Regions from separate parts of the Stutzerimonas stutzeri genome, predicted to be linked through region 2. Evidence: predicted binding sites of a transcription regulator. Region 2 holds the regulator's gene; the other holds the start of a gene.
The links. The regulator FliA, encoded in region 2, starts transcription of late flagellar genes. The targets are predictions, from matches to a motif close to CTAAAGTTTNNNNNNNNNNNGCCGNTAA.
Positions count from the first base shown of each region.

Region 1 (7,449 bases), 1.1 Mb from region 2:
TGTGGATCTTTGCCTTCGTTTGCAGCAGTCGGGATATCTCAACGTCTGGACTCCCCGGGTACAGTTGTTGATGGATGCCCCGCCTGACGCTGCCACCAACGCTGCGGAGGAGGATGAGTTTTACCGGCGTTGGTTGCCGGTCTTGGCTCACGACCCTGCCTACAACACTGGTTTCAGCTTGCAGGTTGAGCAAGGTTTCAAGCTGGCCGATCCTCAGTTGTCCTGGCGTCCCTTGCAATCCTGGCGACCATTGCCGGTTGTTTTGGGCCACTACGCGGATCGCGAGGGTTGCGGCCACTATCGTGTGATCCAACCGTTCAACGCCATGCGCGATGCCGGTCTCATTGAGGGGGCGTTAACTGTCGGCCTGCTTTCCCCGGTCGAGCTGGCCCGTTACGCGCCGGACGTCGTGTTGTTGCAACGTCAGGTGGGTGAAGAGCAGTTGGAGCAGATGCGGCGGGTGCGGGAGTTTTCTAGCGCGTTCAAAATATACGAGTTGGACGACTATCTGCCGAACCTGCCGATCAAGAGTATCCACCGACTGCATATGCCCAAGGACATCGTTCGCACTTTGCGACGTGCACTGGGATATGTTGATCGTTTTGTGGTTTCCACCCAGCCTTTGGCAGAAGCCTATGCAGGGTTGCACGACGATATCAGGGTCATCGAGAACCGCTTGCCTGCTTCCTGGTGGGAGGGAAAGCAAAGTGAACGGCGGGTTGGCCTAAAGCCGAGGGTTGGCTGGGCTGGAGGGGTTGGTCATACGGGCGATTTGGAGCTGATTGCCGACGTGATCAAAGAGCTAGCCGATGAGGTCGAATGGGTGTTCTTCGGGATGTGCCCCGATAAGCTGAGGCCGTACGTTCACGAATTCCATGGGGGCGTGTCGATTCATCAGTATCCGTCGGTTCTAGCCAGCATGAACCTGGATCTTGCACTGGCTCCGCTCGAGCAGAACCTCTTCAATGAATGCAAGAGCAATTTGCGCCTGCTTGAGTACGGTGCCTGCGGCTTCCCTGTCATAGCCAGTGATGTTCGGTGCTATCGAGGTGATCTTCCAGTTATGTTGGTGAAGAACCGCTTCCGAGATTGGGTGGATGCGATCAGGGCTCACATCAACGATCTTGATGCCGCCTCCAGAGCAGGTGATGACTTACGAAATGTCGTGTTGAGCAAATGGATGCTTGAAGGTGCGAATCTGGAATCTTGGCGCAAGGCTTGGCTGCCCTAAATCGCTGGCTGGTTTGCATCAATGAGGCGATGCGGCCCGACTCGGCTGGTGAAATCGAAGGTGCCCCTCCCCAGGGTACCTCGCTATAAGGTCGTCTAGCCTTGGCAAGGTTGGCTAGTCCCTTATCCACCTACCGGCTAGCGCTGCCACTGGGCGGTCTGGGCTTCACGTCTGGGCGCTTCGCCAGCTTCGCAACAGGGATCACCTCCAGCATGATTCTATCTCGCCTTGGGGCTTGCGCGGCTCCCACACCATGATGAGCTAGTTCCTAAGGTTTTCTGCCGCCTTGCCGATGTAGTGACAAGGCGTCGGTACGAGCGTTCGAGGAAGTCAAGAGTGACGAAGGTTTTTTCTCTTTCTCCCCTAAAGCTTTTGAGAGTACCGCCGAAATAAATCATGAATGCGAACTTTATGGGTGCCTGGGTAATGTCCCTCCCCAAGGTCGCACACTCAGGCAAACAAGCTAGGTCCGATGGAGGACACACATCATGGCTTTGACCGTCAACACTAACGTTGCTTCCCTGAATACTCAGCGCAACCTCAGCAACTCCGCCAACTCCCTGCAGACCACCATGCAGCGCCTTTCAACCGGTAGCCGCATCAACAGTGCCAAGGACGATGCCGCCGGCCTGCAGATTTCCAACCGTCTGGGCAGCCAGATCAGCGGTCTGAATGTTGCGGTTAAGAACTCCAACGACGGTATCTCCATGGCGCAGACTGCTGAAGGCGCCCTGCAGCAGTCTACGAATATCCTGCAGCGTATGCGTGACCTGTCCCTGCAGGCTGCCAACGGATCCAACAGTGATTCTGAGCGTGGTGCGCTGAACGACGAAGTCACCCAGTTGAAGAAAGAACTGGACCGTATCAGCAATACCACTACCTTCGGTGGCCGTCAGTTGCTCAATGGTGACTTCGGCACTGCCAGCTTCCAGGTGGGTGCAGCAGCCAACGAAATCATCAGTGTTTCCATTGGCGAGATGAGCTCCAAGTCGCTTGATGCTACTCACTACGAGTCCACTATCGCTGCTTCGAGCGCAACCGCGGCCGCTTCTCCAGCGACCGGTGCTGCGGCCAGCGGTGGCGTTACGATAGGTTTCTCGGTTGGCTCCAAGTCGTATTCGGTTGACGCTAAGTTCGCCAAAGGCGATACCAACGTACAAATCAACCAGAAACTGGCTGCCGCGATTAACGATACCAACTCGGGCGTGGGCGCCTTCGTAGACGACACCACTGGTGCCATAACCGTCGTCGCTAAAGAGGACGCTAGCACCGCTGGGCAGTCAGCATTTGCTCTTACTAACATGGCTCAGACTAGCGGTACCGGTTTCACAGCTGGCGCTGCAACGGTTGCGGCCAGCGCAGGTACAGCAACCTCCACAACCATCGCCAAGATTGACCTGACTACAGCCAAGGGTGCGCAGATTGCCGTCCAGGCAATTGACGAGGCGATCAAATCGATCGACTCGCAGCGAGCCGAACTTGGTGCGGTGCAGAACCGCTTCGAGAATACGATTGCCAACTTGCAGAACATCGGCGAGAACGTATCGGCTGCCCGAGGCCGTATCCAAGATACCGACTACGCTGCTGAAACTGCAGCACTGAGCAAGAATCAGATCCTGCAGCAGGCAGGTACTGCGATTCTCGCTCAGGCCAACCAGCTGCCGCAGGCGGTGCTCAGTCTCCTGCAGTAATCAACAAGGCAGGATTGCAGTAACCACGGGAGGAAGTGCTGAGCGCTTCCTCCCGTTTTGCCGTTTCGAGGTGAAAAATGGACATTACGCTTTCCGGGCTTCCTACCAGTACAGCTCAAACATCAGTGTTAACAGATGGTCGGCGAAGCGCGGCCGGTAGACCTGTCGATACGGAAAATATCGAAAAGGCCGCCCCCGTTCAGGATGGTCCGGCCACTACTGAGTCGCTTCAAGGGGCTGTTACTAGCATCAAGGATTTTGTCCAAACCATCCGTCGAGATTTGAATTTCGATCTGGATGATTCCAGCGGACAAATGGTGGTGAGAGTCACTGACAGAGCTACCGGTGAGGTAGTGAGGCAGATACCTACTGAAGAAGCGCTGCGTTTGGCCGAGAACCTAGAAGAGGCACGCAGTCTTTTGTTCAAGGCGCAGGCGTAGCGGCGCGTTTCTTGCTGCGGATTAGCTTTGGCTTCTTAAGCGTCAACACTATGGCGAGGTGGTGAAGATGGCAGGTATTACGGGCATTGGCTCTGGGATGAACATCGATGCGATGGTCGGAGCGATGGTTTCGGCCGAAAAGGCTCCGAAGGAAGCGCAGCTTACCCGTCTTGCGACCGCTACCACCACTAAGATCTCCGCCTTGGGTACGCTGCGCACTTCGCTGAGTAGCTTTCAAACGGCGCTTAAAGATCTTAACGACATTAAGCTGTTCGAAAATCGATCCGCCAAATCATCTAATACCGATCTATTGACCGCCTCGGCCAGCAAAACCGCTCAAGCGGGGACCTACAGTGTCAAGGTCGATCAGCTAGCAACCGGAAGCAAGACGGCTACTGCTGCGCTGGATGGCGGCTTTAAGACCGAAGCCGCTGGCACCTTGACAGTCAGGATAGGTAGCGGCGGCGCAGGTATTAGCGTCAACGTCGCAAAAGATGCCTCGCTATCTGAGGTAAGAAACGCACTGAATACTGCGCTGAAGGATTCCAAGGTCACAGCGAACATACTTACGGACCCTAGTACTGGTAAGAGTCGTCTGGTGATGTCGTCTTCTGATACGGGTGAGGGCAAGGATGTCTCCATCACAGCCAGCGACGGTTTAGATGCCCTAACCATCGACCCCGAAAATGCCGCAACTGCCGAGGCGGGCGGCTTTTTGGAGCGAGCACAGAACGCCAAATTCTCGATCGATGGCCTGGCATTACAGAGCGCGACAAACAAGGTAACGGGAGCTATCCCTGAGGTAACCCTCAATCTGGTTTCGACGAGCAAAGACAAGACGTCCACTGTGACCGTTGCGCAAGACACCGAGGGTGTCACGGCCAACATCAAGAAATTCGTGACTGCCTACAACAACCTGATTAATACAACTAATACGTTGACGCGAGTGACAAAGGTGGGCGAAGACGGTAAGCCGCTCACTGGGGGGTTGGTTGGCGATTCCAGCGTTCGTAGCATCCTTTCAGGGATTCAGAACGAGTTGGTTTCCGTTGGGGGGGGCGATGGTGTCAGGGCGTTGTCCGACCTCGGTATTACCACGCAGAAGGATGGAACTCTCGCCATCAACGACACTAAGCTAAAAGCGGCGCTCGATGATAAGTTCGATGCTGTCGGTGCATTTTTTACCGGCGAATCTGGCCTGATGAGTCGTTTGAACAATAGAGTCGAGGGCTTTAATCAGGCAGGGGGAATCCTGGCTCAGCGGGTCTCCGGGCTTGAGGCAACCAATGCTGATATCAAGGTTCAGCGGGAGAAGCTGGCGTTGCGTGTCGAGTCTATATCCGCTCGCCTGTATTCTCAGTTCAACGCCATGGATACGTTGGTCGCTCAGCTTTCCAGCACTAGCAGTTGGTTGGAGAACACCCTTTCGAGTCTGCCGGGCGTAGTCAAAAAAAGTGGTAAATGATCGGTCGTTTTTTTATCCAGCTACGCGATGCGCGCGTTTGGGCGTTTCACAGCCATTGCGCGTTCCCGTGGGGCGCTCCGCCATGCCCAGTGCGCGTTGCTTGCTAGCGAGGGGCTTGCAGTGCTCCAGTCCGCGCCCCTCGATAATCAAAAAAAATCCTTAAGGATCGCTGCTAAAGCTGCGTAGCCGGGTGCCGATAAAGTGGTTAGTCCCGCCACGTATGGAGCACAATTCCCATGTATGCCATGGCAGCCATGAAGCAGTACCAATCAGTCAATACCAATGCACAGCTAGTAGATGCAAGCCCGCACCGGCTGATCCAGATGCTGATGGAGGGCGGCCTTACTCGTTTGGCTCAGGCTCGCGGTGCAATGGAGCGTGGTGACGTAGCGCTCAAGGGTACCTTGCTTGGAAAGGCTGTAGATATTGTCGGGGGGCTGCGCGAGGCGCTCAACCAAGACGCTGGTGGTGAGGTTGCGGCCAACCTGGATAGACTCTATGCCTATATGAGTTCACGCCTGCTCGAGGCAAACTTGAAAAACGATCTGTCAATCATCGATGAAGTGACTGGGCTGTTGCGCGAGGTTAAAGCGGGTTGGGATGGTATTGCTAAACTTGGTTGAGTTTCTGCTGACCAGCGGCGACTTCCGGTCTTTCATTGAAACCCTGTAGGGGCAGTATGCAATCCAGTTTGTTGTCGCTTCAGTCACTCCGGCACGCTATGCAAGAAGCGCTGGCGCTTCAGGACTGGAGCGCCATTGGATCGCTGGATTCGCAATGCCGCATATTGGTTGATCAGACCGTTGGAAGTGCCGATATTAATCTGCTGCAGCAAATTGAAGAGATTTCCCAGCTGTATCAGCTGCTGCTGCAGGCTGCACGCTTGGAGCGTGAGCGGATCGCCAGCGAGCTGACCCAGCTCAGTAAGTCGAAGCGGGCCGATCAGGCGTATAAGGCGTCCGACAGGTAGGGATGCGCCAGGGCTTGGCGCGTGGTGGAAAATAGGTTTCATTTTCCACCGACTACGGACTGAAAGTATCAGCGATATTCGCAAAGGTAGGCGGTGTCCACCGCTACCTTCAGCTGAAACTTGCTGTTCGCCGGAACGGTGAACTGACTGCCACTGGCAAAGGTTTCCCAGGCATCGCTGTCAGGCAGCTTCACTTCCAGGCTACCGGCAACTACGTGCATGACTTCCAGTTGCGCGGTGCCGAATTCATATTCGCCGGGGGCCATTACGCCGACTGTAGCCGGGCCTTCTGACATGTCGAAGGCGATGGATTTGACGGTGCCATCGAAGTACTCGTTGACCTTGAACATCGAGATTCCTTGAGCGATTTGAAAGGGTCGCCAGTATGCCCAAGCGCATGTGCCTGCGTCACCTGGCTGGTTGGGTCTCGGGCATCTGGGTGCGTTTGTTAACTGCGGAAGATAAAGTAAACGGCGCCGACCAGGCACAGTCCCGCCCATAAATAGTCCAGCTTCAGCGGCTGCTGCATGTACAGCACGCTAAACGGGACGAAGATCATCAGTGTGATTACCTCCTGCATGATCTTCAGCTGCCCGATCGACAGCTCGGTATAGCCGATACGGTTTGCCGGCACCATCAGCATGTATTCGAAGAATGCGATGCCCCAGCTGATCAGTGCGGCGATGAGCCAGGGTTTGCCGTTCAGGCTCTTCAGGTGCCCATACCAGGCGAAGGTCATGAAAAGGTTGGAGCAGCAGAGCAGGGCGGCGGTTTGCAACCAGACAGGCATGATGGTGGCTCGAAGATGACGACGCGCTAGCCTATTTCCGAGAGGAGTCACGCGCAACGGCCATCTGGTGTCTCTAGTTCGGCCGGATTATTATCGCCGCCCCCTTACCATCACTGAGTGGCAATTCATGGATTGTCGCCCTGGCTGCGGTGCCTGCTGTATCGCTCCTTCGATAAGTTCGCCCATACCCGGCATGCCGCATGGCAAGCCTGCGGGTGAACCATGTGTTCAATTGGATGCGAATCTCCTGTGTTCGCTGTTCGGCGATCCACGTCGGCCGGCGGTGTGTTCGGCATTTGCTGCGGACCCTGTTTGCTGTGGTGAAAACAGGGGTGATGCAATCCGCTTGCTGGGCTGGCTGGAGCAGGAAACGGCGTAGCGGCCTTCCGCGTGTAGCGATGCGTGACGCAGTAACATGCGGGAGATGCCCTCGCTGGGCGGTGGTTGGGCGCGAGGTCTGCTGTCGGCGGGGATGGTGGCGCTAATGCAGAGTTCGCTGCTGCGCTTTCGTAGAAATGAAAAGGCTGCCCCTGGGGGCAGCCTTTTTCGTTTGCACGGAAGTGTCGCTTATCGCGGCAGGTCGCGCTTGGTGTGGCCGGTATACAGCTGACGCGGACGGCCAATCTTCTGGCCAGAGGCAATCATTTCCTTCCAGTGGGAGATCCAGCCGACAGTGCGCGCCAGGGCGAATATGACGGTGAACATGCTGGTCGGAATACCGATAGCCTTGAGGATGATGCCCGAGTAGAAGTCTACGTTCGGATACAGGTTGCGTTCGGCAAAGTACGGATCGTTCAAGGCGATTTCTTCAAGCTTCATGGCCAGATCCAGTTGCGGATCGTTGATGCCCAATTCGCTCAGC
Region 1 is NZ_CP139348.1:2,857,885-2,865,333, reverse strand. It holds gene SM130_RS12890 (glycosyltransferase) at 1-1,231, shown strand, start outside; gene SM130_RS12885 (flagellin) at 1,720-2,922, shown strand; gene SM130_RS12880 (flagellar protein FlaG) at 3,000-3,362, shown strand; gene fliD (flagellar filament capping protein FliD) at 3,430-4,827, shown strand; gene fliS (flagellar export chaperone FliS) at 5,064-5,450, shown strand; gene SM130_RS12865 (flagellar protein FliT) at 5,549-5,797, shown strand; gene SM130_RS12860 (pyrimidine/purine nucleoside phosphorylase) at 5,866-6,147, opposite strand; gene SM130_RS12855 (DMT family protein) at 6,246-6,587, opposite strand; gene SM130_RS12850 (YkgJ family cysteine cluster protein) at 6,715-6,966, shown strand; gene gltA (citrate synthase) at 7,155-7,449, opposite strand, start outside.
Region 1: SM130_RS12885 (flagellin) is a predicted target of FliA. The motif match lies at 1,500-1,527, and genes of this name have one in related genera.

Region 2 (7,449 bases):
GCAGATAGTCCACGGCGCCGGCGTCCAGCGCATCGAGGGTGACTCGTGCGCCTTCGTGCGTCAGCGAGGAGAACATCAGCACGGGTGTCGGACAACGCTGCATGATCTGCCGCACCGCCGTGATGCCATCCATCATTGGCATCTCGTAGTCCATGGTCACGACATCTGGCTTGAGCGCCAGCACCTGATCGATCGCCTCACGTCCGTTTGTGGCGGTGCCGACGACCTGGATATTGGAATCAGAGGATAGGATTTCCGAGACGCGCCGGCGAAAGAAGCCGGAATCGTCGACGACCAGGACCTTGACTGCCATACATCACTCCTAGCGGCAGCGCGCCCTTCTGTGGGCAGCGCTGCCTGACTGAATCAAATCCGGCGTGCGTACCGCTTGAGCATGCTCGGAACATCGAGAATCAGAGCGATGCGGCCATCGCCGGTGATGGTTGCGCCGGACATCCCGGGCGTACCTTGCAGCATCTTGCCCAGCGGCTTGATGACCACCTCCTCCTGACCCACCAGCTGATCGACGACAAAGCCGATGCTCTGGTTGCCGACACTGAGGATGACCACGTGACCTTCACGCTGCTCTTCCTGAGACGCATCGTGGATCAGCCAGCGCTTGAGGTAGAACAGAGGCAGTGCCTTGTCGCGCACTATCACCACTTCCTGGCCGTCCACTACGTTGGTGCGCGAAAGATCGAGGTGGAAAATCTCGTTGACGTTGACCAGCGGGAAGGCGAAGGCCTGATTGCCGAGCATGACCATCAGGGTCGGCATGATTGCCAACGTCAGAGGCACCTTGATCACCACCTTCGAGCCTTGGCCCTTGGTGGAGAATACGTTGACGGTACCGTTGAGCTGGGAAATCTTGGTCTTGACGACGTCCATGCCGACACCGCGGCCAGACACGTCGGAAATCTCGGTCTTGGTCGAGAAACCAGGCGCGAAGATCAGGTTGTAACATTCCAGATCGCTCAGGCGATCCGCTGCGTCCTTCTCCAGCATGCCTTTTTCGACCGCTTTGGCGCGCAGGATATTGGCGTCCATCCCCTTGCCGTCATCACTGATGATCAGCAGGATGTGATCGCCTTCCTGTTCGGCGGACAGCACGACCCGACCGGTGCGCGGCTTGCCAGCGGCTTCGCGCTCTTCAGGCATTTCGATGCCATGGTCGACCGCGTTGCGCACCAAGTGCACCAGCGGGTCGGCAAGCGCCTCGACGAGGTTCTTGTCGAGGTCGGTTTCTTCACCGACCAGCTCGAGATTGATCTCTTTCTTCAGGCTGCGCGCCAGATCACGGACCAATCGCGGGAAACGGCCGAAAACCTTCTTGATCGGCTGCATGCGGGTCTTCATCACCGCGCTCTGCAGGTCGGCAGTTACCACGTCGAGGTTGGACACAGCCTTGGCCATGGCCTCGTCGCCGCTGTTGGAGCCCAGGCGTACCAGACGGTTACGCACCAGCACCAGCTCACCAACCATGTTCATGATTTCATCGAGGCGCGCAGTATCGACGCGCACCGTCGTTTCGGCTTCGGCTGGCGGTTTCTCAGCCGGCGCCGCAACGGCAGGCTTGCTGACCGCTGCCGCCTTAGCTGGAGCTGCAGCGCGAGCGGGCTCTGGCTTGGGCGTCGGCTTGACTGGTGCAGGCGCCGCGGGTTCGACAGCTGCCACATCGGCAGCGGCAGGCTCGAACTTGCCTTTGCCGTGCAGCTGATCGAGCAAGGCTTCGAACTCGTCGTCGGTGATCTCGTCACCGGCCTTCGCTGGCGCCGCGCTTACTGGCGCAGCGGCCGGAGCGGCTTCGAACTTGCCTTTGCCATGGAGCTGATCGAGCAGCGCCTCGAACTCGTCATCGGTAATTTCATTACTGACCGGCGCGGCGACCGCGTCCGGCTCGGTGGGTGTCGTCGCGTCTGCTGCGGCAGCGAACTGGCCTTTACCATGCAACTGATCGAGCAGCGACTCGAACTCGTCGTCGGTAATCTCGTCCGTTACCGGAGCGTGTTCGGCCTCGGCTGCTGCCGGCACGCTGGCGGGCGACTGAATGGCATCGAGCAGCTGTTCGAACTCGGTATCGACAGCTTCGGCCTCGGCAGGGATCTGAGCCTCGACCGGCGCCGCCGGAGGATTGGCGGCAGCCGGCTCAGCCAGACGCGCTAGAGCAGCGAGCAGCTCACGTGAGGCTGGAGTCGGTTCGACGCGCTCGCGAACCTGGCTGAACATTTCGTTCACGGCATCGAGTGCCTGCAGAACGACATCCATCAGTTCGGAATCGACGCGACGCTCACCCTTGCGCAGGATGTCGAAGACGTTTTCGGCGATATGGCAGCACTCCACAAGCTCATGAAGCTGAAGGAAGCCTGCACCGCCCTTGACCGTATGGAACCCGCGAAAAATCGCATTGAGCAACCCCGTGTCATCAGGGCTGCTTTCCAGCTCCACGAGTTGCTCGGACAATAGTTCGAGAATCTCGCCGGCCTCTACCAGGAAGTCCTGGAGGATTTCTTCATCGGCGTCGAAGCTCATATTCACTTCCCCTAAAAGCCCAGGCTTGAAAGCAGATCATCGACATCGTCCTGGCCGGAAACGACATCTTCACGCATATCGGCATGCATCTGCGGACCTTCACCCTTGGAAGGTTCTTTTTCTTGTTTTTGCTTTTCCTGCTCGGCGCGCATCGCTTCGCGGTCGTGCTGGATTCCAGCCACACGATCAACCTGCCCTGCCATCAACACAAGATTGAGCAGGTTGCTTTCGAGTTCGGTGATGAGACGAGTCACCCGCTTGATCACTTGACCGGTCAGGTCCTGGAAATCCTGCGCCAGCATGATTTCACTGAGGTTCTGTGACAGCTGTGAGCCATCGTTCATGCTGCGCTGGAGATAGTGGTCGATGCGCTTGACCAGGTCGCGGAACTGCTCGGCGTTCATTTCGCGGCGCATGAAGCGCTGCCAATCAGCCGTCAGGCTCTGCGCCTCATAGCTCACGTAGTTCACCAGCGGAGCGGACTCCTCCACCAGGTCCATGGTGCGATTGGCGGCCTTCTCGGTCATCTCAACCACATAGGACAGCCGATCGGTCGCGTCGGTAATCGGTGACGGATCGCCTCCGGTCGCGCATGTATCCATCTCGAGCTTGACGATGGCGTTGTGCAGCTCACGCGTGAGCTTGCCAACCTCCAGGTAGATCCCGTGATTGCGCACCTGATTGAGTTCGTTGAACATCTGCGTCGCTTCATCGAAGCGGCCCTGTTGCAGACTTTCGATCAACTTGGGTGCATGAGTCTTCAGAGTCGCTTCGAACTCTGCCAGGCTTTGGTCTGCTTGCGTCATAGTGCCCTCGCGGCGTTGCTGCTTCAGCCGTTGACGCGCTCGAAGATCTTCTCGATCTTCTCCTTGAGCACCTGGGCAGTGAAAGGCTTGACCACATAGCCATTAACCCCGGCCTGTGCCGCTTCGATGATCTGATCGCGCTTGGCTTCGGCCGTCACCATCAGTACCGGTAGGTTCTTGAGGCGTTCGTCGGCGCGCACGGTGCGCAGCAGATCGATACCGCTCATGCCCGGCATGTTCCAGTCAGTGACCAGGAAGTCGAAGTTGCCGCTCTTGAGCATCGGCAGTGCGGTAGTGCCGTCATCCGCCTCGGCGGTGTTGGTGAACCCCAGATCACGCAGGAGGTTCTTGATGATTCGTCTCATCGTCGAGAAGTCATCGACGATGAGGATTTTCATGTTCTTGTCCAAGTCGACCTCCGTAAGTCCCAAAATGCCTCAGCAAACCGAGCACGTCATACCGCAAACAATCGTCAATTGGCGCGCCATTCACCGAGACGTGCACGCAACCGCGCAGCACACTGGCTATGCAACTGGCTCACGCGCGACTCGCTGACCCCCAGCACCTGCCCAATTTCCTTCAAATTCAGTTCTTCGTCGTAGTACAGCGACAGCACCAGCTTTTCACGCTCGGGCAGGTTCGCAATAGCATCGGCCAAAGCCTGCTGAAAGCGCTCATCCTCAAGGTCACGAAAGGGCTCCGGGTGGGTACTGGCGGCGTCATCCTCGAACTCGCCGTGCTCACCCTCCTGCAGCAGATCGTCAAAGCTGAACAGGCGACTGCCTAAGGTGTCGCCGAGAATGCCGTAATACTCATCGAGACTTAGCTTAAGTTCGGCCGCAACTTCATGATCTTTAGCGTCGCGCCCGGTTTTCGCCTCGATAGTACGAATTGCCTCGCTGACCATGCGCGAATTGCGGTGCACGGAGCGTGGCGCCCAGTCACCCTTTCGCACTTCGTCCAGCATCGTGCCGCGGATGCGGATACCCGCATAGGTCTCGAAACTGGCACCTTTGCCGGCGTCGTATTTCTTCGCTGCTTCCAGCAGTCCGATCATTCCAGCCTGAATCAGATCGTCTACCTGCACGCTGGCAGGCAGACGCGCCAAAAGGTGGTAAGCGATTCGCTTGACCAACGGCGCGTACTGATCGATCAGGCGGTACTGCGCATCCTTTGCCTGAGCCTTGCTGTAATACATAGCGGATCCGGCACCTGTCATTCGTGGCTTTGAGAAGCGGGGCTTATGAGCCGCTCTACGAAGAATTCGAGATGACCACGCGGCGTCGCGGGCAGTGGCCAGGTATCAATCTTCTGCGCGATAGCCTTGAACGCCAACGAGCATTTCGAACGCGGGTACGCCTCATAAACCGCACGCTGCTTCTGTACTGCCTTGCGCACCGCCTCGTCGTACGGCACGGCGCCCACGTACTGCAGCGCCACATCGAGAAACCGTTCAGTAACTTTGGTCAACTTGGCGAACAGGTTGCGACCTTCCTGCGGCGCATGCGCCATGTTCGCCAGCACGCGGAAGCGGCTGATTCCATAGTCGCGGTTAAGCAGCTTGATAAGAGCATAGGCGTCGGTGATCGAAGTGGGCTCATCGGTAACGACCAGCAACACCTCGTGCGCAGCCCGTACGAAACTGACCACCGAATCGCCAATGCCAGCCGCAGTGTCAATGATTAGCACGTCGAGCTCGTCGCCCAGATCGCTGAATGCTTGAATCAGACCCGCGTGCTGCAGCGATGAAAGCTGCACCATACTCTGCGTGCCCGAAGCGGCCGGCACCACACGGATGCCGCCTGGCCCCTGGATCAGCACATCGCGCAGATCACACTCGCCGGCAATGACGTCGGCCAAGGTGCGCTTGGTGGTCAACCCCAGCAGAACGTCGACGTTGGCCAAACCGAGATCGGCGTCGAGCAGCACTACACGCCGACCCAGATCGGCCAGCGCGAGCGAAAGATTGACCGACACGTTGGTCTTGCCGACGCCACCCTTGCCGCCGGTCACCGCAATCACCTGTACGGGATGCATACCCATGTTCACACGCCTATATCTTGCTGGGGCCTTGCGGCCGTCGATGCGCCCGCATGGCACGCATCTGATTCATTCAGGTACCGCTGTCGCAACTTCATCCGGCCCGCCTTGACGAACCGTTGTACAACCCGGCGAACATATCGGCCATGGTTTCCTCGCTCGGTTCCTCACCGGACTGCAAACTCACCGCACGACTGACCAGTTGGTGACTGCGTGGAAGGTGCAGGTCATCCGGAATCCGGGGCCCGTCGGCGAGGTACGCTATCGGCAAATGCTGGCTGATCGTGAGCCCGAGCACATCACCGAGGCTGCCGGCCTCATCCAACTTGGTCAGGATACAGCCGGCCAGGCCGCAGCGACGATAGTTGTGCCACGCCGCCTTGAGCACCTGGCTCTGACTGGTCGCGGCCAGCACCAGATAATTCTTCGATTTCACACCACGATCCGACAACGCTTCGAGCTGCATGCGCAGCGTCGGATCGCTGGCAGGCAGGCCGGCCGTATCGATGAGGATCACCCGCTTGCGTGCCAGCGGAGCCAGCGTCTTGCTCAACGACTGGCTCGGGTCGATCTGCACGACCGGTACATCGAGAATGCGGCCCAGGGTCTTGAGTTGCTCCTGTGCGCCGATCCGATAATTGTCCATGCTGACCAGCGCGATGTTTTGCGCGCCGTATTTCAATACGTAGCGTGCAGCGAGCTTAGCCAGCGTCGTGGTCTTGCCGACACCTGCCGGGCCTACCAGGGCGATCACGCCACCCTCTTCCAGCGGTTCGTTCTTGCTTACCTTGATTGCCTGAGCCAGGTAGGCCAACACCATCCGCCAAGCCTGGCGAGGCTCGTTGATCCCGGCAACCTTTTCCAACAGGCTACGCGATAGCTCGGCCGGCAAGCCCAGCCGTTGCAGGCGACGCCAAAGGCCGGCCTGCTGCGGACGGCGGCTTTGTTCCTGCCCCCAGGCAATCGAGCCGAGCTGGACTTCGATCAGCTCACGCAGACCGTGCAGTTCCGACTGCATCGCCTCGATCGCACGTGTGTCGACCGCGCCAGCAGCTTCGGCCACAGGCACAGGCTGCGGCTTACTCGCCGCGGCAGCGGGCTTCTCGTCAACCAGTTGACGATCCTGCATCTTCGCGCGAGGTGCAGCGCTCAGCTCAGCATGGGCATTGGCGAGGCGAGCCTGGGTCTTGCGCAGCTCGGCTTCCAGCGCCGGGTTGGGCTTGTTGGCGGCCGGAGCGGACTGCATCGGGTAATCGAGCACGGCAGTCAGCTCGACGCCGCCGGCCACCCGGCGATTGCCAATGATCACGGCATCGGCGCCCAGCTCGTCACGCACCATTTTCATGGCGATGCGCATATCGGCGGCGAAGAAACGTTTGACCTGCATGGCCTGTACCCTCGGTTAATTCTGACCCACCGTCGAAACGATGGTGACCTGCTTGTTGTCCGGTATTTCCTGATAGGCCAGAACATGAATGTTCGGCACCGCCAGACGCGCGAATCTCGACAGCATCGCCCGAACCGGGCCGGCTACCAGCAAAACTGCAGGCTTGCCGAGCATTTCTTGACGCTGTGCCGCTTCTATCAGAGACCTTTGCAACTTTTCGGCCATTCCCGGTTCCAGCAAGATGCCATCTTCCGAACCCTGACCAGCCTTCTGCAAGCTGTTGAGCAAGATCTGTTCCAACCGAGGTTCCAAGGTGATTACAGGCAGCTCCGGCTCTAGTCCCACAACGTTTTGCACGATTGCTCTCGACAGCGCGACGCGTACCGCGGCCACCATCGCGGCGGGATCTTGACTCTTGGCCGCGACGTTGGCGATGGCTTCAGCGATGGTGCGAATGTCGCGCACCGGGACCTGTTCCTGCAGCAATGCCTGGAGCACCTTGAGCAAAGTCGACAGCGAGACCATTCCAGGCACCAGCTCTTCCGCCAGCTTGGGTGAGCTCTTGGCCAGCAACTGCAACAGCTGCTGGACTTCTTCGTGACCCAGCAGCTCATGGGCGTGCTTGTGCAGGACCTGGTTGAGATGCGTAGCGACCACGGTGCTGGCGTCAACCACCGTGTACCCCAG
Region 2 is NZ_CP139348.1:1,780,189-1,787,637, reverse strand. It holds gene SM130_RS08235 (protein-glutamate methylesterase/protein-glutamine glutaminase) at 1-313, opposite strand, end outside; gene SM130_RS08230 (chemotaxis protein CheA) at 367-2,529, opposite strand; gene SM130_RS08225 (protein phosphatase CheZ) at 2,541-3,335, opposite strand; gene SM130_RS08220 (chemotaxis response regulator CheY) at 3,359-3,733, opposite strand; gene fliA (RNA polymerase sigma factor FliA) at 3,808-4,533, opposite strand; gene fleN (flagellar synthesis regulator FleN) at 4,551-5,378, opposite strand; gene flhF (flagellar biosynthesis protein FlhF) at 5,470-6,762, opposite strand; gene flhA (flagellar biosynthesis protein FlhA) at 6,778-7,449, opposite strand, start outside.